Regions from separate parts of the Lentibacillus juripiscarius genome, predicted to be linked through region 1. Evidence: riboswitches for the same ligand, from Rfam matches in the RefSeq annotation. Region 1 holds a riboswitch; each other region holds the start of a gene.
What was found. Region 1 has a riboswitch for S-adenosylmethionine ahead of ACFSUO_RS10395 (methionine ABC transporter ATP-binding protein). Riboswitches for the same ligand answer to the same signal wherever they lie in the genome.
Positions count from the first base shown of each region.

Region 2: linked by a shared signal. The riboswitch ahead of ACFSUO_RS15995 (PLP-dependent aspartate aminotransferase family protein) and the one ahead of ACFSUO_RS10395 (methionine ABC transporter ATP-binding protein) in region 1 are both predicted to bind S-adenosylmethionine.
Region 3: linked by a shared signal. The riboswitch ahead of ACFSUO_RS04730 (carboxymuconolactone decarboxylase family protein) and the one ahead of ACFSUO_RS10395 (methionine ABC transporter ATP-binding protein) in region 1 are both predicted to bind S-adenosylmethionine.

Region 1 is NZ_JBHUNA010000021.1:119,455-127,611, reverse strand. It holds gene ACFSUO_RS10430 (deoxynucleoside kinase) at 1-194, shown strand, start outside; gene ACFSUO_RS10425 (hypothetical protein) at 230-586, shown strand; gene proC (pyrroline-5-carboxylate reductase) at 581-1,396, opposite strand; tRNA gene ACFSUO_RS10415 (tRNA-Ser) at 1,879-1,971, opposite strand; gene ACFSUO_RS10410 (M20 family metallopeptidase) at 2,041-3,240, opposite strand; gene ACFSUO_RS10405 (MetQ/NlpA family ABC transporter substrate-binding protein) at 3,366-4,181, opposite strand; gene ACFSUO_RS10400 (methionine ABC transporter permease) at 4,213-4,863, opposite strand; gene ACFSUO_RS10395 (methionine ABC transporter ATP-binding protein) at 4,853-5,884, opposite strand; SAM riboswitch class I at 5,957-6,059, opposite strand; SAM riboswitch class I at 6,145-6,248, opposite strand; gene serS (serine--tRNA ligase) at 6,337-7,611, opposite strand.
Region 2 is NZ_JBHUNA010000042.1:224-8,380, forward strand. It holds gene ACFSUO_RS15955 (acyl-CoA thioesterase) at 1-416, opposite strand, end outside; gene cls (cardiolipin synthase) at 495-1,937, opposite strand; gene ACFSUO_RS15965 (hypothetical protein) at 1,974-2,126, opposite strand; gene ACFSUO_RS15970 (hypothetical protein) at 2,242-2,445, shown strand; gene ACFSUO_RS15975 (hypothetical protein) at 2,493-2,657, shown strand; gene megL (methionine gamma-lyase) at 2,856-4,073, opposite strand; gene ACFSUO_RS15985 (hypothetical protein) at 4,178-4,690, shown strand; gene rarD (EamA family transporter RarD) at 4,907-5,809, shown strand; SAM riboswitch class I at 5,883-5,992, shown strand; gene ACFSUO_RS15995 (PLP-dependent aspartate aminotransferase family protein) at 6,119-7,867, shown strand; gene metX (homoserine O-acetyltransferase MetX) at 7,976-8,157, shown strand, end outside.
Region 3 is NZ_JBHUNA010000007.1:136,141-144,297, forward strand. It holds gene ACFSUO_RS04715 (CoA-acylating methylmalonate-semialdehyde dehydrogenase) at 1-1,105, opposite strand, end outside; gene ACFSUO_RS04720 (sodium:solute symporter family protein) at 1,291-2,802, opposite strand; gene ACFSUO_RS04725 (LLM class flavin-dependent oxidoreductase) at 2,863-4,236, opposite strand; gene ACFSUO_RS04730 (carboxymuconolactone decarboxylase family protein) at 4,285-4,953, opposite strand; SAM riboswitch class I at 5,163-5,269, opposite strand; gene ACFSUO_RS04735 (hypothetical protein) at 5,443-5,883, shown strand; gene ACFSUO_RS04740 (ABC transporter ATP-binding protein) at 5,926-6,951, opposite strand; gene ACFSUO_RS04745 (ABC transporter ATP-binding protein) at 6,951-7,970, opposite strand; gene ACFSUO_RS04750 (ABC transporter permease) at 7,998-8,157, opposite strand, start outside.

The DNA of each region.
Region 1 (8,157 bases):
TTTCCTACTGGAGAGAAATGTACGACCGTTATGAGGATTGGATAAACAACTTTAATGCATGTCCGATATTGCGTATCAATATATCTGATTACGATCTGATAGAACAAGAAGAGTCAATTGAGCCAATCCTTGAGAAAGTCGGCCATTTCATCCAGCAGGCACGGAAATGGAAGACAAGAGAATTTATTAAATAGCAGGAAGGACTCCTAATCAGAAAGGAAGAATGATCATGGCGACCATTCGGACGGAAAATGAACGGGATTTGGTCGTAGAAGCTGATTTGTCTGACCTGCAGGCATTCATTGATGAAGCAGAACGGAATTTGGATGACTATAAAGATGAGATTGCCGTCATTCACGATAAGATGCCAAAGTTTGAATATATATACTTTTGCTCCTATGCCTATTCCACGTATCGCCTGCTCGAAGTGACATTTGACTTTGATACGAGTGAAGTCGTGCATATCCGGGTTTCCGCGCCTAATGAACTTTTCTATGCCTTCTATGGCATGATTGCAACACTCCACAAACAAGCAAAAGTACAGGAAAACAAGGAACTCGGTGCCAAACCGGTTCCTTGTTTATAATTTTTTCCCTAACTCAATCGAGCGCTCACGAGCGGTTTCGACACAGCTCATGACCGCTTCTTGAAAATTACCTTTATCCAAAGCCTCCAGCCCGGCCTGGGTCGTCCCCCCCGGACTTGTTATATTTTTACGAAGTTCAGCTGGATCCTGCCCAGAAGACTTCAACATTTCCCCGGCACCAGCAATTGTTTGTACAAGCAATTCGTGTGCAGTTTGTTTGCCAAGTCCCGCTTGTATGGCTGCCTCCTCCATTGCCTCGACCAGATAATACACATAGGCTGGTCCGCTTCCTGCAATGGCAGTAACCGTATGCATATCTTCTTCGGCAACTTCTGTAGCTGTTCCGATTGTGCTGAACAAATGAAGGGCAGTACGGAGATGATCCCCGGTGGCATACTTTCCCTTTGTAACAGCCGTAGCAGACTCACCGGCTGCTGCGGATGTGTTCGGCATCGCCCTGATCACCGGTATGTCACGACCCAGCAACTGTGAAATCGTGTCAGTTGATACACCGGCGGCAACAGATATAAGCAGCTGATCACTATCTAAATGATCCCGAATGGAAGCAACGGCTGCCTTTATATCGTATGGCTTAACAGCAAGCAAAACGGTACGAGCATCAGCAACAGCTTCCCGTTTATCCTCGACATATGGAATATGGTACTGCCTTTCTAAATGTTCCAGCCTCTCGAAATCCGATTTGTTTGTTACCATGATATTTTCTTTTGGCAAAAACTCACTGGCCAGTATGCCGGATAAAATAGATTCAGCCATCGAACCAGCGCCAATAAATGCCATTTTTTCGGACATAATCCAAATCCCTCCTTGAAATGAATGTAAAAAATCCCCAGTCCATCCTTGTAAAAGGACGGACTGGGGTTCCGTGGTACCACCTTTATTGGCATATCAAGATACAGTATGCCCACTCTCTTTGATAACGCATTGGGTATGCGGTCAGACATTGCTGACAACTCCAAGGCAGGTTTCACGTTAGCTTCATCCGATGGAATCTCGCAGCCGGTGAATTCCAATCTCTTGCGGCAGCTTTCCGCTACTGACCTCTTCTTCGTTCGTTTACCTTTATTTCCATGTACTATACCTGCTGCCACTCGTAATGTCAAGTGGTAGTCAGGTTGAAATCGCGACGTCCTCGAAAAAGGAACCCGCTTTTTCTTCGTGCGATGTAATTGCTGCCGAAGCCATCCTTGTCCTGTACGTCGAAAAAAAACCGCTACAGAAAATGTAACGGCCTGGTGGTTCTATCTCCAATTTTATGCGCGTTTGAAATTAAATGGAGGAGGTAGAGGGATTCGAACCCCCGCGCGGTTTGACCAGCCTGTCGGTTTTCAAGACCGATCCCTTCAGCCCGACTTGGGTATACCTCCATAAGACAAAATATACTATACCATTCATATAGGACATTGTCAACGGAGGCAGCCATTTTTTTAAGCTGATTAAGTGACCTCTTTGAATTCCCGGTAAATTTCCTCATACAAAGTCCTGTCCGTCAGAAGCTCTAATACTGTTAAAGCAGCTGCTTTAGCCCCTAGTATAAGTGCTTCATCTCCTTTTTCCGACTTTGCTGCTTCTCTGAATTCAACGGTATGGCCTACTAAATCACTTGGACCAATTTTAATATGTGGATGGATCGTCGGAACAACTTGACTCACATTGCCAACATCTGTGGAACCAAATGCGGTTCTTTCCTCCAAATTCACCGTCTCTCCCAAGCTTTCCATAACTTCTTTAAAGACGTTGTCAAAACGGTGATTAATAATAAAGTTATCTACTTCATTCTGAAAAGAAGAAATCTGTACCGATGCGCCTGTTGCCAGAGCTGCACCATTTGCAATCCCCTTTACTTTTTCTGTTATTTCATTGAGTACGGTTCTTGTCGCCGCACGTATAAAAAATCTTGCTTTCGCATATTCCGGAACGATATTCGGTGCATCACCACCATCGGTAATAATGCCGTGGATCCTTACATCAGAGGGAAGGTGCTGACGCAATGCATTAACGCCATTGAATAACTGAATGACACTATCCAATGCATTAATGCCCTTTTCAGGTGCTGCTGATGCGTGTGCCGGTTTACCAAAAAACTCAAAGTCCAGTGGATCAACACCCAGCGTTGGGCCGGTTAAAGTTGTTTCATTGCCAGGATGAAGCATGATTGCGGCGTCTATTCCTTCAAGCAAACCTGCCTTTACAAAACTTCCTTTCGCACTTCCATTTGGCCCGCCTTCTTCTGCAGGCGTTCCAAGTACGAAAAGTTCCCCGCCTATGTCGTCGATTACCTTACTTAATGCAACTGCAGCTGCAACGCTTGTTGTTCCAATGATATTATGCCCGCAAGCATGGCCGATTTCCGGTAATGCGTCATACTCTGCCAACAGTCCAATTCTAAGCCCATTTTTCTTCCCCTTTCTGCTGGCCAAAAATGCCGTTTCATGCCCTGCAACACCTTTGTCTACATGGAATCCTTCATCAGTTAAAATATCCGTTAAAACCTTTGAAGCAAAAAATTCCTCATTTCCAACCTCCGGATGATTGTGGATATCATGACTCGTCTGAAGATAGCGTGCCTTATTGTCTTCAATGTTCTCCGTAATACGCATTCTAATCTCCTGCAAATTGCTTTTTGTCACTGCCATTCCAAACACCTCTTTGTGATTTATTACCTAGTCCGCATCCCACATACATTTTGCTTTCCGCGGTCGAGTGTTTTCTTCCATCAAATAACAACAATCTATACGAAAGCAGCCTTTATTATGAATGGTTACCAGCCTATTTTCTCCAATGGTACAAAAGTCGGTATCTGGTTTCCGTCGTATTCCTTTTCTATCAGTTCCTTCACATCGTCGGACTGGTATATATCAGCTAATTTCTGCAGTGTTTCGTCATCTTTATCTTTTTCCTGTACGGCAATGATGTTAATGTATGGTGTTGCTGTTTCATTCTCATGAAAAATGGAATCGTCTAATGGACTGAAGCCTGCGTCGACAGCAATACCGTTATTGATGATGGATGCTGCAACATCTGGCAGGACACGCGGCGTTTGTGCGGCCACAAGTGTTTCAAACGTCAGACTCTTTGGATTTTCCGCAATTTTATCGATAGACCCGTTCCCATCAAAATCCTCCACAAGTTCAATTAGTCCGGCTTCCTGAAGCAGCAGCAATCCGCGGCCCATATTCGTTGCTTCCTTTGGCAAGGCAATAGTTGCACCTTCTGGAATTTCTTCCGGAGAATCATATTTTTCAGAGTAAAGCCCCATTGGTGCGATGACTGTTGTCGCAATCGGTGCTAAATCCAAATCGTGCTCCTCGATAAATGCATCAAAATAAGATACTGTCTGAAAGGCGTTAGCATCCAGTTCCCCTTCCGCTAATGCCAGATTTGGCTGAACATAATCAGAAAAGCGGACAATCTCAACATTTATTCCTTCTTTTTCAGCCTTTTTAGCAACAAAATCCCAGACCGTTGTATCCGAACCACTGATCCCAACTTTTACAGTTGATACTGCATCACTGGAACATGCACTGCTAACCGCTATTAAACTCATAAACAATAAAAACAAACCAATTTTTCTCATATTTCCTGCACCCCTTTGATATGTTCAGCTCTTAACGCCGTCTAACTTTTTTTGATAAAACATTCCCTGTCGTTTGCAATCCCTGCACCATGACAACCAGAATGGCTACGGTAATGACCATCACTGCCGTATCAAATCGCTGATAGCCATATGTGATCGCCAAATCACCAAGACCTCCCCCGCCAATGGCACCAGCCATAGCTGATGCACCAACTAACCCAATGGTTGCGATCGTTAATCCCAGTAAAAGTGAACTTAATGCTTCCGGTATCAAAAAACGAATAATGATTTGCCATGGTGTCGCTCCCATTGCTTGTGCCGCCTCCATCACACCCGGGTCAACCTCAAGCAGGGAGTTTTCAATTAACCGGGCAATGTATGGGCCTGAAAAAAGCACCATTGGCACAATTGCAGCTGCAGTACCAATTGATGTCCCGACAATCAAGCGTGTAAATGGAATAACAGCAACCATCAGGATAATGAAAGGTATGGAACGGAACACGTTTACGAACGCATTCAGCACCTTAAAGATTAGAGCATTTTCCCATAAATGCCCTTCACGGGTTACGACAAGCAAGATTCCTAACGGCAAACCAATTAGTATAGCAAACAATAATGAAAATACCACCATTGCAGCAGTTTCCCCCAATGCTGCAATAATTTGATTCCAATCAACCAGCATCTTCCAAAACCTCCTTAATCGTTACTTCTTGCTGATTAATATACATGAGTACCCTATTAATCTCTTTCGTTTCTCCCTGAAATTGAATAACCAAATTTCCAAATGGTATTCCCTGTAATTCAGTTATGTTGCCAAACAACACATTTACTTCCACATTAAAATGCTTCGCTATTTGTGAAAGCAGCGGATCCCCGGTAGCTTCACCAAAAAACACAACTCGGTAAATCTGGTTCGTTTCCCCTTGAGAACGGATTAATTGATGGACAGATTCCGGTATTTCATCATGCATGACCGTGCTGACAAAATTGTAGGCAACGGCTGTCTTTGGCCGAGCAAACACTTCAAAAACAGAACCGGATTCCACTACTTCACCCTGATCAAGAACGGCGACCTTATCACAAATCTCGCGAATAACTCCCATCTCATGCGTAATAATCAAAATGGTAATGTTATATTCCTGATTAATCTTTTTCAGCAGATTTAAAATCGAATTAGTTGTCTGCGGATCAAGTGCCGATGTTGCTTCATCACACAGCAGGACTGATGGCTGCGTTGCTAAGGCCCGTGCAATGCCTACCCGCTGTTTCTGTCCTCCTGATAATTGGTCCGGATAGTTATCTGCTTTGTCACGCAGCCCAACGAAATCCAGCAATTCCTCGACCCGCTTCTTCACCTCTTCTTTTGGTTTTTTCATAAGCAATAATGGCATTGCCACATTGGTGAAAACTGTTTTAGAATCTAGCAGGTTGAAATGCTGGAAAATCATACCGATATCTCGTTTTGCTTCTCTTAATTCCTTAGGGGAAAGGCGAAGCAAATCCTGATTATTAACAGTAATCGTTCCATGGGTTGGCCGCTCAAGCAGATTGACACAGCGGATCAATGAACTTTTCCCAGCGCCGCTGAAGCCAATAACACCATATATTTCACCTTTCTCAATCTGTAAATTCACATCATCCAAGGCCTTAACTTCCTTTTCTCCACCTTGATAAATTTTTGTGACATTCTCTAATGTAATCAATGATTCCCCTCCTTAAAGTAAAAAAATACCTCTTTCTGATAGATAGGAAGAGGCATTTTTTGTATTATCCTCTTCTTATCTTTCAAGTCTGTTGCTTGCTGGATTTGGCACAGTACTAAAAAAGTCCGCTGCCGAGGCTTCCAAGGGCCAGTCCCTCCACCTCTCTGGATAAGAAGTTCGTTCTTATTTAGTTTTGGAAATGAAAAAATCTCTTCTTATGGTCAAAATAAAAAGAGATTTGCAAACAGATCCGCTCTCTCTTCTTATTTTCCAAGCAAATGCTTGTTGGATTTGGCACAGTACTTAAATAAGTCCGCTGCCGAGGTTTCCAAGGGCCAATTCCCTCCACCTCTCTAAATAAGAAGTTTGATTATTTAATTTAAAATAAAGCTTACTATCATTTAGATTATTTGTCAATACATTTTAAAAATAAATCTGATCCAGTTACTTGACTATTTGATGACTTCCTTTCCGCCCATATACGGCCGGAGTACTTTCGGGACGACAACAGAGCCATCCTCGCGCTGGTAATTTTCCAGAATAGCAGCGAGGGTTCGGCCCACTGCAAGGCCTGAGCCATTTAATGTATGCACATATTCTGGTTTTCCCTTTTCTTCACGGCGAAAACGAATGCCAGCGCGCCTTGCTTGGAAATCCTCAAAATTGGAGCAGGACGAAATTTCGCGGTATGTGTTCTGGCTTGGGATCCATACTTCAATATCGTATTTTTTAGCAGCAGTAAAGCCTAAGTCGCCCGTGCACATGCTCATCACACGATACGGCAGGTTCAGCTGCTGCAGCACTTTCTCGGCATGTCCGGTCAGCACTTCTAATGTGTCATATGAATCTTCCGGTTTGGTGAAATGAACCAGTTCCACTTTGTTAAACTGGTGCTGGCGAATAAGCCCGCGTGTATCCCGTCCAGCAGAGCCTGCTTCAGAGCGGAAGTTAGCACTGTATGCCACATATTTTCTTGGAAGGTCGTCCACACTTAGAATCTCATCCCGGTGATAGTTCGTCACTGGCACCTCAGCCGTTGGAATCAGGAAATAGTCCCAATCAGCCAGTTTAAATACATCCTCGGCGAATTTAGGCAGCTGTCCAGTTCCTGTCAGGCTTCCGCGATTGACAATCTGTGGCGGCATCATTTCCGTGTACCCATGTTCGTCTGCATGCAAGTCCATCATGAAGCTAATCAATGCTCGTTCCAGTCGGGTCCCAATTCCTTTATAGAATACAAAACGGCTTCCCGTAACTTTGGCAGCCCGTTCGAAATCCAGAATACCTAGGTTTGTGGCAATATCCCAGTGCGGTTGCTCGGTAAAATGAAATTCCGGCCGGTCGCCCCACTGACGCACTTCTACATTATCATCTTCATCCTCGCCAACCGGGACACTTTCATGCGGAATGTTCGGGATGGACAGCATCATCATTTCCAAGGCTTCTTCAATTTCTTTCAATTCTCCATCCAACTCTTTGATTTGATCGCCGACTTCGCGCATCTCTTTAATGGCAGATTCGGCATCTTTTTTCTCTTTTTTTAGAGCAGAAATCCGTTTGGATGTTTCATTGCGTTTGGCCTTCAATTTCTCTGCTTCCGAAATAAGTGTTCTTCGGCGTTCGTCAAGCTCACTAAACTTCTCCAGTTCTGATAAATCCTCTCCGCGGTGAGACAACTTTTCCTTTACTTCCTGAAAATTATTACGCAAAAATTTCATGTCCAGCATGGCTATATCCTCCTTTTAGTGTTTAAAATAGGCTCTTTTCGCACATGTTGTTGTTTTTCGCAGTTGATAAAAAAAGCGACATACTGAAAACTAATTTGTGTTCGACACCGCAACAATGGTAAGAAGTCGAATAGCACAAAACCAGCGAGGAAATACACGGAGACTCCTCGAAAATAAAAACCAATTTTCTTCGTGCGATGCATCGCTGCCGAAGCCTTCCTTGTCCTGCGGGAACAGTGGCCTACGTGAGACCCCGCAGAACGGAGTTCGAGGAGGCTCACGGGTCACCCGCGGAAAGCGACGAGCAAGACATCCACCGAGTAAACTGCGAGTTGCGAGGAGCGTATGCTTCACCGATAAAACCTGCTACGCGACGAGCACCCAAGTGTATTTCCGGAGCGGTATCATGGAACTAAACCATTTCTTCAAGTTGTGTTGCATTTTATGGAGAATGTTAAGTAAGGTTCATCTTAACCCCCTGGTGCGAATAGCAATAATCTTTTCGAAAACAGCCTTAAAATAAATATTAAAAAACTCCCGTCCCTG
Region 2 (8,157 bases), on a different contig from region 1:
TTCAGCTTTTTTTCCTGGTCGGTTTCCGGATACACCTTTGGAATGGAAGTCGGCTTGCCATCGTCATCAATCGCGACAAACGTCAAAAAGGCTGTCGTGCAGACTTTCCGGCTTCCCGTCAGTAAATTTTCGGTAACTGCCTTGACAAAAACTTCCATCGACGTGGTGTGCGTCCACGTTACAAATGCTTCGACACAGACGGAGTCCCCTTCTTTGACCGGTGCCAGAAAGTCAACAGAATCCGTTGATGCGGTGACAACCAGCTTTCGAGCATGACGGACAGCGGCAATAGCGGCCACATCATCTATATGTGCCATCAGTTTACCCCCGAAAAGTGTCCCATGATTGTTCGTGTCCGGCGGCAGCACGTGTGATGTTTTAATAGCCAGTGAATTTCTGCAAGGTTTCGATTCCATATTTATTCCTCCATGTTCCTATTACCTATTGTTGTGTAATTAGTCTGCACATCCTTGTACGGTTTACTCATTGGATGGCTACAATATCGGCGAAAGCAGCCGTGAAAACGATTCTTTGAAACGAATGCCCAGCGAACGTTTCACGTACAGTTTCTTTGTCATTTGCGTGGAAACGGCAATGTCTTCTTTGAATGCCGCGAGTAGCCGCTCCGACAATCCCTGATCATATAAAAAGGCGTTTACTTCAAAATTGAGCCGGAAACTGCGTACATCAATATTGGCTGTGCCAACGGAGGCAATTTTTCCATCCACAATGATGGTCTTGGCGTGCAGAAACCCATTCTGGTAAATATACACTTCTGCCCCGGCGTTAAGCAGATCCCCGACATAGGACATCGTCGCCCAATAGACGAACGGATGGTCCGGCTTGTTGGGGATCATAACTTTCACATCGACTCCCGACAAAGACGCAATCCGCAGTATATCCTGCAGGCTGTCATCCGGAATGAAATACGGCGTCTGGATGTACACATATTCTTTTGCCGACATAATCATCTTAATATAGCCATTCTTAATCTGCTCCCAGTCGGAATCCGGCCCGCTGGAAACAATCTGTACCCCGACATCACCACACGGTTCATGATCATAATAGCGATCCGCATACATAATATCATTGCGGGATGCCTGGTTCCAGTCGAGAATGAAGCGTGTCTGCATATTTGCCACCGCATCGCCGCATATACGCAAATGCGTATCACGCCAATAGCCAAACCGCTTATTATGCCCGAGGTACTCATCACCAATATTAAACCCGCCGATGTAGCCAATTTTCCCGTCCATAATGGCCAATTTCCGGTGATTCCGGTAATTGATTTTCAGATTGACTTTCGGTATCTTCGGCGGAAAGAAGGACTCAATCTCAATACCCGCTTTGCGCATGCGGTTCAGATACTTCCTGCTTATTCTCCGCGAGCCCATATCATCAAACAGCACCCGCACTTCCACTCCTTGTCTGGCCTTTCTGATCAGAATATCGGCAATTTTTCTGCCTAATTGATCATGCCGGAGAATATAGTACAGGAGGTGGATATGGTCCTCCGCACGGTCCAGGTCCTCCAATAGTGCAGCAAACTTCTCTTCCCCATCAGTGAAAATCCGGACACTGTTATCCTGTGTGAAAATGGCATCATCATTGCGCAAATGCAAATAAAAAAGATCCTTGTACGCGGACAGCCCCCGATGTTTAAATGGAAACTCATCCTCTTCCATCGCGCGCAGCTGTTCCTGCACAGCCTTTTTCACACCGAGCTTGCTTTTCGTATCCCACGTAAAAATACGCTCGCCGCTGATGCGTCTCCCAAAAATTAAATATAAAATGAATCCGGCAATCGGGATGAACATGAGCACCATCAGCCACGCCCATGTTGCAGTCGCATCCTTGCGCTCCAGAAAAATAATTGTCAGTGCCAAGGCAATATTAAATACAAGAATGCACCCTAAAAACAGTGACCAGAATCCCACAGACAAAACCTCACTTTATCAGCAATCCCATCACCCTTAATATAGCATAATTTTCCTCTCTACTGTAATCCGGCAATGGTCTTCTTCTAGCGTATGCACCTTTACCGCATCATACCCGCCGGAAAGCATCCCGAAACAGAAATAACATACCAATTGGTCCTGGGTGGAATTCACAAGGTATTGCTCCATTGAAAAAAACAGGTTCTAAAGTCGGCGTGGCAAGTTACTTTGTGTTGGTTTATAATTTTTCCTATAGAGATTGTTTAACAATGGTCTGGTTTTGTTTAAATCAAACAGGGGGGGAATGCTTTTGATTAGCATCTTGGCAAGCATATATGAATTATCTATAGCAATACTGCTGTTGTGTTCGTTTTTTCATGTTAGACATTTGAAAAAAACGAAACGTGAACGAAAACTCTCATCCTTTGAATTTGCAATGTATCTCATAACTCAAATTGCAATTTTTCTGTGGATAGGCAGTTTTCTCCTTCTTGAATATGGAGTATAATATGGTTAACGGTAGCACTTAATCGGTAAAAGGTTGGAGGTGAGCTTATGAATATCATTGCTAATCAGGATAAGGTTGGTACTTCTACGTTTGACCTTTATTTATTTAAAATTTTATACCTGCTAAGCTTTAAAAAGTCCAAATGGCTAAAGAAACAAATCAATCAAATTATTACGGACCTCGAGACTGTTAAAAATGGAAAAATGTTTTAACTTTTAGAGTCTGAATGGTTTAAAGTATCGGCACGTTGAATAAGAAGCTGAAAAAACGCTCAGAATTACATCTAATTACATCTAAGCGTTTTTATTTTTACTACTTCTGTTATTGATCTGCTGTAAGCACTAGCATTTTTCTTATCCAGAGCTGAAAGGCGTTAATCTTGTACAGGCGCCTGCACCTTGAGGTGGGGTTTATTCCTTTACAGTTGTATATGTTCCTGCTGTTTGCAGTTGATTCAATGCCTGTTCCAAATCAGCCCAGACATCCACCCAAGCCTCAAGACCGACCGATAAGCGAATCAGCTGGTCACTGATGCCCATTTCCGTGCGTGATGCTTCCGGAACAACCGCATGGGTCATCGTAGCCGGATGCTGAATCAATGTTTCCGCATCCCCAAGACTGACAGCAATTTTGATGAAGTTCAGGCTGTTCAGCAGTTGCTGTGCCTCCGCTTTTGTCCCGTCGATTTCAAACGACAGAACACCGCCGCCGCGTTTCATCTGCTTTTGCCGGATCGGATAATCAGGATGCGTGTCATCATTCGGATAATAGACACGAGCCACTTTCGGATGCTGACGGAGCCGCTCGAACATTTTCTCCGCATTATCACAATGCCGGTCCAGCCGAATCGGCAATGTTTTCAGCCCGCGGATCAGCAGCCATGCATCAAATGGGGCCATCACACCGCCAATATCTTTTAGCGTCGTCATCGCCACCTCATCGAGAAAGTCCTTTTTCCCGACAGCGACCCCGGCAATGACGTCCCCGTGCCCGCCAATGTATTTGGTAGCACTGTGCAGAACGACATCACAGCCCAAATCAAGCGGCCGCTGCAAATACGGGGATGAAAATGTATTATCGACGACCACCGGGATATTATATTCGTGTGCAACCTCGGCTACCATTTCCAAGTCGATCAGCTTCATCGTCGGGTTGATTGGCGTCTCGACATAGATGCACGCTGTTTCAGACTTGATATGTGAGCGAATCTCCTCTTTCGTGCGCATGTCGGAAAAGTCATGCGTTATATTGTACTTCTCCTCCATCATCGTCAGAAGTCCAAACGTGCACCCATACAAACCTGACGAACATAAAATATGATCATTTGCCTTTGTGAGCGCAATCAGAATTGCCGAAACAGCCGCCATTCCTGAACCGAATGCCAGCCCGCGCTCCCCATTTTCCAGTGCCGCCATTTTCTCCTCCAGAACTGAGACCGTTGGATTGCCCAGCCGTGAATAAATATAACCATCCTCCATTCCGGCAAAACGGCGCTCCCCCTGCTCCGCTGTTTCAAACGTGAACGTCGATGTCTGGAACAAAGGACTTGAGAGACTCCCCAGCATATAGTCCGGATTATAGCCATCATGGATAACAGACGTTTCAAAATACTTATCGTTATTCGCCATCGCCAAAATACCTCCCTGTTTGAAATCTGAAAACTAACAACCTTCTATACTATTATCATATTCCATTTGCCAGTAATTTGAAAGCGTTTTTTCTACTGAGGGTGATGAAAAAGATACTGTTTGAATTGGGAGGGTGTCCGATAGCAGGGTTATCCATTTATTCGTGGGGGTATCGACCTATTTGCGGAGATTATCAACCCGAATGCGGGAGATATCAACCGGTTCGCGCAGGATATCAACCGGTCGCCCGCAAGTATCAACCCGTTCACGGAAGAATCAACCGGAATGCGGGAGATATCAACCGGTTTGCGCGGAATATCGACCGGTTGCTGCCGAGAATCAACCCGTTTACGAGAGAATCAACCGGAATGCGGGAGATATCAACCGGTGCGCATGAGATATCGACCGGTCGCCCGCAAGTATCGACCCGTTTACGAGAGAATCAACCGGAATGCGGGATATATCAACCGGTTCGCGCAGGATATCGACCGGTCACCCGCAAGTATCAACTAGTTTACGGAAGAATCAACCCGAATGCGGGAAATATCAACCGGTCGCCCGCAAGTATTAACCAGTTTGTAAGTATCAACCTTAAAGCAAAGCTATCATCCCATTAGCGCAAGTATCTTTCACTATGCCGCAAAAAAAGTGCCAGGAACCATTCCACAAAAATATGCTCCCATTGCAGTGCATCATAATTGCCTTTTTTCAAAATAGATTCTAAAATTGGCTTATTTACAAACACACGACAGCCTGTTTGCTGCGCAAAAAAGACAGCTCATCAGCGCTGCACTCATTAAGTTTTAATCATTTGAATAAAGGGGGTTCCCGAGATGAACCAGGCAAACAAAATAGGCATTTTGTATGCGACAGGTGCGTATATTTTGTGGGGATTTTTGCCGATTTATTGGAAACTGCTGGATGCGGTTTCGGCCGGTGAAATACTTGCTCATCGTATCATTTGGTCATTTGTCTTTATGATTATTGTTGTATTATCTGTAAGGAAATGGAGGCCGTTCATCCATGAATGTAAAGTCATTCTGAGAGATAAAAAGAAACTGATCGGTATCTCGCTGGCATCGGTCGTTATCAGTATGAACTGGCTCACCTACATCTGGGCGGTGAATAATGATCACGTCATTCAGGCCAGTCTCGGTTATTACATTAACCCGCTTGTCAGTATCCTGCTGGGAATGGTCGTGCTCAAGGAAACACTGACACGGCGGCAAATTTTTTCATTCATTTTGGCCGCAATCGGCGTCATTAACCTGACTGTCAGTTTCGGGGTATTTCCATGGGTCTCCATTCTGTTGGCATTGACGTTTGCTTTATACGGGCTGCTGAAAAAAACGGTGGATATCAGCGCCATGTTCGGGCTGACGGTTGAAACGATCATCGTTACTCCGCTGGCGCTATTGTATCTGTTTCTATTCAGTGGGGAGTCTCTATCGGGCGCTGTTATGTTTTCCGGTACAGGGCTTTTGCTGATTGGTGCGGGTGTGGCAACAGCTGTGCCCTTGCTTCTGTTTGCGTTCGGAGCAAAAGAGATTCCATTATCGATGATTGGCTTTTTGCAGTATATTGCTCCGACCATCATGCTTATCCTCGGTGTGTTTGTGTACAGGGAAACGTTCTCCACAGCACACTTGTTATCATTTGTGCTCATTTGGATTGCTTTGATCCTGTATATGGGTGCAACCTATCGCAGGCCAGTGCGGCGTCAGGCAGGAAATTAACTTTTTTCAATTTTCCTGTTGACTTTCAGATGAACACATGTATATAATGTTCATTAAATTAATACAATTTCATCTCTTATCAAGAGCGGTGGAGGGATAGGCCCTGCGAAGCCCGGCAACCGGCAAGATTTGTCTTGCAAGGTGCTAAATCCTACAGGTCAGTAGAGATCTGGAAGATAAGAGGAGGACGGTTTCAAACACAAAGCCCTCTTCTCTTATGGAAGGGGGCTTTTTCATTTCTCCTCTTCCTCCAGACGAAATGGAACAGGTTCAAAAATAAAGTACGTAACCCAAAAGGAGGAATTTTTTATGACAAACTTTCATCTGCACAATCAGGAAACACAATTTCTGCATGGCGGGCAGGAGCCGGATCCGGCAACAGGGTCACGGGCGGTGCCAATCTATCAGACGACATCCTATGTATTCAGGGACTCCGAGCACGCGCAAAATCTGTTCGGATTAGCGGAACCGGGAAACATTTACACTCGTATCGGCAACCCGACGATTGACGCATTCGAACAGCGGATAGCACTTCTGGAAGACGGATCAGCTGCAGTGGCTACCTCTTCCGGCATGGCGGCCATTACGCTTTCGATTCTGAATATCGCAGGCAGCGGTGATGAGATCATTGCCGACAGCAATCTGTATGGCGGCACGTACAACCTTTTCGCGAACACGCTGCCAAAATACGGGATCGATGTTATTTTTGTCGATGGAACGGACCCGGATGAAATCCAAAATGCCATCACTGACAAAACGAAAGCTATTTTTGGCGAAATCATCACGAACCCGAGTCTGAATGTGCTCGACATCGAGACAATTGGCAGTATCGCCCATGACCACGGTATTCCACTGATTATTGATAATACATTTGCAACACCATATGTCACCAAACCGCTCACATGGGGCGCTGACATTGTCGTCCACTCTGCAACAAAATGGATTGGCGGTCACGGAACAGCCATCGCCGGTGTTGTTGTTGACGGCGGACGATTCAACTGGGCCAATGGCAAATTCCCGGGATTAACTGAACCGGATGAGAGCTATCATGGCCTGCGGTATGTCGACGTTGAACCAGCTGCATTTGCGACGAAATTAAGAGTCCAGATGCTGCGTGACATCGGTGCCTGCTTAAGTCCGCAAAATGCCTTTCTGCTGCTTCAGGGATTGGAGACGCTCCATCTGCGCATCGAACGTCATAACCAAAATGCGGAAAAAGTTGCTGCTTACTTGCAGGCGCATCCAGCCGTGGAATGGGTCAATTACCCTGGCTTGAAAGACCATCCGTCCCATGAAATGGCCAAAAAATATTTGCAGAATGGATATGGCTCGATTATTACATTTGGCATTAAAGGCGGACGTGACGCCGGAAGAAAATTGATTGACAACATCACACTCTGGTCACACGTTGCCAATGTTGGTGATGCCAAATCACTAATTATTCACCCGGCTTCAACGACCCACCAGCAGCTTAGTGATAAGGATCTTGTCAAAAGCGGTGTAACGGAAGAACTTGTCCGTCTGGCAATTGGACTGGAATCAACCGAAGACACGCTGGCAGATCTTGATCAGGCCATCGCCAAAGCAACCGGTGAAGCGCCAACCATCAAGACAACTGAAGATGACGCGATCAGCTGGCTTCTTTCATCACCGTTTGACAGGGCCGATGGAGGGCTCCGTAAAAAAACGATCGCTGTTATTGAAAAAGGTGAAACGGATAGTGCGTCCCGTCAGGCCAAACAGCTGGAGCAGCTCGGATTCCAAATCGTTCGTATCGAGACAACCAGCGCCGATGCAGCAGCCAGCATCGAATTGCCGGAAACTCCTGCAACAATTGATGCTGTCCTGACTTCAGACGCGTCGCTGGCACCAGAACTAATTGACCAGCTGGCGCAAAAAGGTGGCAGCATTCTGTGGACTGTCCAGCCCCAGCCAGCTGCGGAAACCGTTGATAAAGCCACTGCAGCAGGCATCACCGTTATTTCCGGTAAAGATGCTTTTGAAGAAGCCGCACGCCTGCGCAGCGGCAATGCCCAGCAAGTAGTTGTCAACGTTTGATATAGGTATAGGCCCGTCCGTTTGTCTTCATCGGATGATGATGGGCAAACGGTATGCGGGCCGGCTTTTGTACGGAAATTAATTTGGTGAAAAAGGAGCGGGTCACAGATGAACAACACGGCCACCAGGATGCAAACGGGAAGCATTTCCATTGGTCCTTTCCAGACAGAATCAGGCGACACGATTGCTGATGTTACGATGGCTTACGAACGGAGCGGACCGGCTGACGCACCTGTTATTCTGGTATGCCATGCACTGACAGGCAACCATCTGGCTATTGGCACCGAGAC
Region 3 (8,157 bases), on a different contig from region 1:
CGACAAAATAGCCTTCCCCTTTGGCATTTTCATCTTTCCGTCCATCGCGTACCAGCTTGGCGCCTTCTTTTTCCCCGGTTTCAATATATTGAAGGGTCCACTCCTTATGGCTCTCACGGATGACGGGGCCGAGAAAGACCCCTTCATCCAAACCATTGCCGATTTTGACTTCATCGGCTTTTTGATGTAGCAAAAATATGAATTCATCCGCGACCGTTTCCTCCACAGCAACGACCGAGGCGGCCATGCAACGTTCACCTGCCGAACCAAATGCAGCATTCAGAATTTGGGTTACTGCATTTTCCATATTCGCATCTTTCAGTACAATCGAGTGATTTTTTGCCCCAGCAAGTGCCTGCACACGCTTCAGATTGTCTGTTCCTCGTTTATAAACATATTCGGCAACTGGCTGGGAACCGACAAAGGAGATAGCCGCAACATTCTCATGATCCAATAAACCATTTACCACATCATGTGCCCCGTGTACAATATTGAATACCCCTTTTGGCAGTCCTGCTTTCTCCAGAAATTCAGCTAATCGATTGGCCAATAAAGGCGTGCGCTCCGATGGTTTCAAGATAAATGTATTACCAGTGACAATGGCCATTGGAAACATCCAAGCCGGGACCATCATTGGAAAATTAAATGGGGTAATTCCGCCAATGACGCCAATTGGATAGCGATAAACGCCTGATTCCAGCCCCTCTGCAATGGACGGAAGTTGTTCTCCCATCATCAAGGAAGGTGCTCCTGCGGCAAATTCAACGTTTTCAATTCCTCGCTGTACCTCTCCCTTTGCTTCTTTAAAACTTTTTCCGTTTTCAATTGTTACGATTTCCGCCAGCTCATCCCAGTGGTCAACAAGCAATTGCTGATACTTAAATAAAATACGCGCCCGTTTCGGAACAGGAACTTCTTTCCATTCGTGAAAGGCTTCGGTAGCTACTCTCACAGCCTGATCCACATCTTCCTTCGAGGAGATCGGAACACGGGCAAGTAATTCCCCGGTTGCCGGGTTGACAACTTCCTCTGTGCTTTCCGAATTTACTTCAACCCACTCCCCACCTATATAATTCTTCAATGTTTCAAGTTTTGTATTTGTCATCGTGAACCCCCTCCATTCTCTTTCGTTCTTTGATGGTACCTAGTACAGTCCGTCGCGTTTCTTCGCCCCCCTACTTTCCGAAATACCATTTCCAAAGTGAGAAACCAGTGATAATGAAACTAACGATAACGCCATACAGCCATATAGAAAGCATTGAATTAACAAACATCCAAATCATCCTTTCCCTAATTTGCCTGTGTACGAATGTTTTCTACTTTTCTACTTTCCGTTACATGAGTTTTTTTCAGTACTCGTGCCAGAATCACTATCGTTGCAATACCAATAAAGGTAGCCAGCGCTCCCGCCGACATCGTACTTGGAACAATGCCACTAAAGTAGATGATGAGATAGGAAAGCAAACCGACAATCATCGACAGTTCTGCCGCTCTAGCAGGTGCTTTTTTCTTACTATAGATAGCATATAAAATGGGTCCCATCGTTCCCGCAGCTACACCGGAAATCCCAATCCACATGACATCGCCCATATAAACAGGGGGCTGTAGTACAATTAAAAATGCAGCCAAGCCCACCAAAGGAACTGCCAGACGGCTGATTTGCAGGGCAATTTTCTGTGCCTTTTCATCACTGATGTTGATAATTCCCCTTTTGACGAGGAATTTCAGGAAAATATCATTGGCAAATACGGTAGAAATGGAAACGAATATTCCATCTGTTGTCGACATAGCCGCAGCAAGAATCACCACGCCGAAAACCGCTACAATAATCGCGGGGAAAGCCCAAACTGCATATTCCATTAATGCCAGGTCAGCTTCCACCACATTACCGCCAAGTGCCACTCTGCTATATAATCCCCCAAAAAGAACAAGTAAGCAGAAAGCAGCCGTTATAACATAGGTAGCAATCATTTTTCCAAGATCCTTTTCACTTTTCAGACCAAGCACTTTGTTGAACAAATGCGGCGCGGAGGCAAAGGCCCACTGAATAATGATGGCACCGGATACCGCACCTACAGAATAAAAATGAGCCGAACTAGGATTAAATACCTTCACTAAATTCCAATCCTGAGCACTGAGACTACCCGCAATGCTGGTAAATGTTGCCGTAATGCCCCCATCCCAGAAAATTACAATACCGGAAATAAATATAGCAAGACCAGCAATCGCCATCATGACTGCCTGGACGGCATCTGTGTAGATATCGGCAAAGGCACCACCTACAAACACATAAAGAACAACAATAGCTGTAATGAATATCAACCCACTTGTGTAGGACATTCCTAGAAGATGTTCAAAAATCCGCGCACCTGCCACAAACTGACCGGCTATATAAAAAATGTTGAAAAGTAGAATCAGCCCTGTTCCCACTCTTAAAATATCACTATTATAAAAATCACCGAGCCAGTCCGGAAGGGAGAGTGACTTTTGCTTCGTATTCAGTTTCCTCACCTTTTTGGCGACCATCATCACCCCTATCGGCCCACCGCCAATCATTGCCAGAAACAGCCAAAGGGTGGACAATCCCCAATCATGGGTCCAGCCTGGATACCCAAGAAAAGTAGCAGCACTTAAATAAGTTGCGGCAAAAGATAGACCAAGTACGTACGGTCCCAATCCTCCCCCACCAGTTGCAAAGTCGCTGACACTTCTCGTTTTTCTGGCACTTACAAAACCAAGGACGAACATGACAACTAAAAATATGGCAAACCCAATCCATGTATACAACGTAATTGTACTCAATTCTGACCTCCTCCACGTGTGCAATTTCATTTATCAGTAAAAGAGGGGGCACTCCCCTCTTTAATTCGACTGCAAGCTGCCCAGATTTCTCGCTGGATGATTGCGAGGCAGATGGGTTCGCCCTTTTCCAAACATATTCTCCCTTAGTGTCTTTCCTTCATATTCCGTCCGGTAAATGCCGCGTTTCTGTAGTTCAGGCACAACAAAATCCACAAACTCCCGAAACGTCTCCGGCGAGTAGGTCTGTGCGATATTGAAACCATCGACATCGCTTTCAATAGCCCATTCCTCGATTCGATCTGCAATCTGTTCAGGCGTCCCAATAAACTTCACGGTACCATTCCCAAGCCCATGATTTTTGATGGCCTCCCGCAATGTCCATTTCTTATTCGGATCTTTCGTATACATATCCAGATTTCCCTGAACCGCTTCTGTTTCGATATTTTCAATATACTGATCTGGATCGTATTGAGAAAAATCAATTCCCGTATGTCCGGACAGCAGAGAAGCTGTTCCTTCATAGCTGACATGATTAGTCAAATCTTCATATTTCGTATACGCTTCTTCTTCCGTCGACCCGATAATCGGCAGGATCATCGGAAAAATGAGAACATCCTCCGGGTATCTTCCCTGTTCCTGTGTTCGTTTTCGGATGTCTGCAACATAGGCCTTTAATGCATCCAGTGAATGATTTTTGGTAAAAACAGCTTCAGCATGTTTGGCTGCAAAATTTCGCCCTTTTGGTGAAGCTCCTGCTTGGAACAGAACCGGTGTACGCTGGGGCGAAGGTTCGACCAAATGCGGACCCGGTACATTGAAGAATTCACCTTCATGCTTAATCAGCCGAACCTTTTCAGGGTGTGCAAATGTATCAGTTTCTCTATCATAAACAACAGCATCATCTTTCCAGCTATGTTCCCAAAGTTTATAGACGACTTCCAGAAACTCATCTGCACGATCATAGCGGAGTTCCTTGGGAAGACGGCCGGAAAGTCCGAGATTGACTGCTTCGCTTTCCAAGTAAGATGTCACCACATTCCAAGCGACTCTTCCCTCCGTTAAATGATCGAGCGTTGATAATTGTCGTGCCAGTGCATATGGCTGTGCATAGGTAGCAGAAATCGTTGGCGCAAAGCCTAGATGTTCCGTTACAGCAGCCATAGCAGAAATCGGACTTAGCGGGTCATGAGCTGGGAGTTGGACAGCATGCTGAGCAGCTGCTTCATGGCTATTTCCATATACACTGTACGTTCCAAGTACATCAGCGATAAACATTGCATCAAATTTCCCGCGTTCCAAAATTTTTGCTGTTTCTGTCCAATATGACAAGTGGTTATGATTTACCCCCTGATCCTTTTCATGTTTCCATAATCCCATTGAGTGGGGGGAAGGTGAATTTTGGATAAATCCATTTAAGTGAATTTGTTTTGTCATTGATCAGTACTCCTTTTCTATTGTTTTTAATTGGTGCTTCCCGGTGACTTATGCCTCATCGTAAGCATTTAAAGCATTCACACTATGTGCAATGGCTGATCCCGCTTTTAAAGCCACTGCCACAAAAATAGCTTCAGATATTTCCTTTAAACTTGCTCCCGATTTTTTGGCATTTTTCGTATGCAAATCGATGCAATAAGCACAGCCTGTGGTATGTGCTGATGCCACCGCAATTAATTCTTTTTCTTTTTCAGTCAGCTTACCTGCAGTGATGGACTTCTGATCAAAAGCAGCGAATGCCTTGAATGTATCGCCATTGAGTTGATCAAATTCCTTCAACCTTTTGAAATAGGATGCTTTATATAGCTCCTCATCTCTTTCCCCATCAAATGCATTCAGGGCGTTCACACCGTGGGCGGCTGCCGAACCTGCCTTCAATGCCGTTGCCACGAAAATAGCCTCCGCTACTTCCTCTTTGTCAGCATCATTTTTCTTCGCATTCCCCACATGTAAATCAATACAGTACGGACATCCAGTAATGTGTGCCACTGCAACGGCAATCAATTCCTTCGTTTTTACCGACAAACCCCCCTCGGTCAATGCCTTGTCATTAAATGCAAAAAAGGATTGAAATGCCTCCGGTGCATATTCCTTTAATTCAGTAATCCGGCCAAAATACGATTTTTTATATAAGCTGTCCGTTTTTGTCAATGTAATCTCTCCTATAAATTTTTTTGTAATGAATTAGTAGGTCAGTCATTAAAGTAGGGCATTGCTCTTTTATTCACCTCCCGTGATTAAACATATTTACCCTATATATTTACTTGGTTTTTGGCCGATCTTTATCAAATAATCGGTTCCTACCAATTCATTTAGAACGAAAAAAACCTCTCCCGATGAGGAAGAGGTTTTTTTCATTACACACTTTCTCATCTTTCAAGCGAATGCTTGCTGGAATTAGCACCTTATTACTATCAAGTAATGGTTGCTGCGGGATTATAGGACCAGTTCCTCCCCCGACTCTGGATAAGAATCATTTTATTAAATTTTAAGATTTCTTAGCATCATATCGTACACTGAATTAACTGTCAAGCATAAATTGTTTGTTTTTCAGAAAATGGTTAAATCATATGGCTATTATGCTCTATGTTATCCGAATACGATACAATTTGTTATAATAAAGTATCAAAATACGGAGGGTTTTTTATGGAACAAAACAAGATTTCACTGATGGAAGCGTATATGATTGAAACACTGCGCAGCAATGGTATTTCCGATGACGAATTGCTCACTCAAATTAACAGAAAAGATATCAGCCCATGGAAGGATTTAAGCACCCAATTTGACTTCAGCGAGCTTATTAAACTTAGTGAGCAGGATGAAGAAGCATTTAAATCGATTATTATGGATGGCTATAAGATAAAATTTGTTACCTTTAAAGGCTTGCAGAACCTATTAAAACTTAAGTTCAATATGATCCAAGAGAAAGATTATACTCTTACGGATAAAGGCCTGACAGGTCTGACAATGAACGACGAACAATTAAACATGCTCAGGCAGATGCTGTCCAGCAATTGGTCGATTGATGAAACATCCACTGAAAACAGCGATCACCTAAGCAAGGAACTTAAGGTTGAACTAATCTAATTGTATGCATGTTCAACGTTATAATTTGAGGAATAATGCCATTCAATCCGGTTGTTTTCCGACGCTCTTGCCGAATTCATCCAGGGTATCCGATTCAATAGGGAAAAAGCAAGATACATAATGGTCATTGCTCCCCTTCGTTTCCATCAGAGGGGTATTTTCTTTGCAATAATCCCGTGCAAGCGGGCATCTGGTATGAAAAACGCAGCCCGAGGGCGGATTTGCAGGAGATGGTAATTCTCCATTTAGTACAATTTGCTCACGATTTTTTTCTCTGTCAGGGTCCGGCAAAGGAATTGCTGACAACAGTGCATTGGTGTAAGGATGACGTGCGTTTCTATAAAACGAATCACTATCAGACATCTCCATCATTTCCCCTAAATACATGACCCCTACCTTATCCGCGATATGTTTTATTAACGACAAGTCATGTGCAATGAATACATATGTGATATTTAACTCTTTCTGCAAATCCTCTAGTAAATTAATAACCTGTGCCTGAACGGACACGTCCAGTGCACTCACTGGCTCATCACAAATAATCAATTTCGGCTCTAATGCAATGGCACGTGCAATTCCGATTCGCTGTCTTTGACCACCGGAAAATTCATGCGGAAGCCGGTTATAGTGGTCATCTGGATTAAGGCCAACAAGTTCCATCAATTCCTTCACACGTCGTTCTAAATGATTGGTCTTATTATAAGCCCTTAATGGTGCTGCAATAATATCGCCGACTTTCATCCGTGGGTTAAGACTTGTGAATGGGTCCTGGAAAACCATTTGAATATCACGTCGGAGCTGATGCATTTGTTTCGCGTTATAACTGGTAATACTTTCGCCTTCAAATAAGATATCGCCCGATGTCGGCTTCTCAAGACCGACAATCGTTCTGGCTAGTGTACTTTTACCGCAGCCAGATTCTCCGACAATACCAATGGTTTCACCTTTATTAACGGATAAACTGACACCATTAACCGCCTTGACGTAATCGTCACTTTTTTTAAACAGGCCTCTATTCACAGGGAAATGAACGTTTAAATCACGTATATTTAGTAATTCATCAGACATTATGGTGTCACTCCTTTCTGCTCGGCAACATCAATCTGCTGCTTCTTTTCATCAATGTCAGCTTTGGATAGGATACAAGCCGCATAATGCTCCTCTCCACGTTCCGTTAATACAGGATCAGCTTCCAGGCATTTCGATGAAGCAAACGGACAGCGCGGATGGAAGTTGCATCCTTCAGGTGGACTGATTAGATTTGGTGGCTGTCCCTGAATGCTTAAGAGACGTCCATTTGCTTGTGAGTCAAGTCGTGGTAAGGAGCGTAAAAGGGACCATGTATACGGCATTGACGTCCGATAAAATATATCATTCACACTTCCTTCTTCGACGATTCTACCTGAGTACATAACCAGCAACTTATCCGCCAGATTGGCAACAACACCTAAGTCATGCGTGATAATGATAATAGCCATTCCATACTTGTTTTGGATATGCTTCATTAAACTCAATATTTGTGCCTGAATCGTGACATCCAAAGCGGTTGTCGGCTCATCAGCAATAAGCAATTTCGGTTTGCAGGCTAGCGCAATGGCAATCAGGACACGCTGTCTCATCCCCCCTGAAAATTGATGTGGGTACTCATGCATACGGCGCTCTGGATCGGGAATCCCAACGTCTGACAACAGCTCAATTGCCTTTTTTTCAGCATCTTTTCGGAGGGAGTCCTGATGCGTCCGAATGGCCTCAATTAACTGAGCACCAATTTTAAATACCGGATTTAAACTTGACATTGGATCCTGAAAAATCATCGCAATATCTTTTCCCCGAATCTTACGGATTTCCCGCTTATTCATGTTGAGCAAACTCCTGCCTTCAAATTGAATGTCACCTTGCGGATAATAAACAGGTGGCTCCGGATTAAGCTGCATCACAGATTGGGCAAGAACACTCTTGCCACTCCCGGACTCACCTACAATTCCTACAGTTTGCCCTGCCTCCACTGTAAAAGATACACCATCAACTGCCTTAACAATGCCGCCGGAAGTATCTAGATTCACTTTTAGATTTTTCACCTCAAGCATTGGTATTTCCCCCTTAACCTTAATAAATCACGCATGCTTCTGCTTTTTATCCCTGAACAGTGCTTTTCCTGTTTTCTTCCGACTTTTACTGTGTGGGTCGAATGCATCGCGCAAGCCATCACCCAAAATGTTCAAGGGCAATACAGTCAGGACAATGGCGATACCAGGGAAAATAGAAAACCAGGGT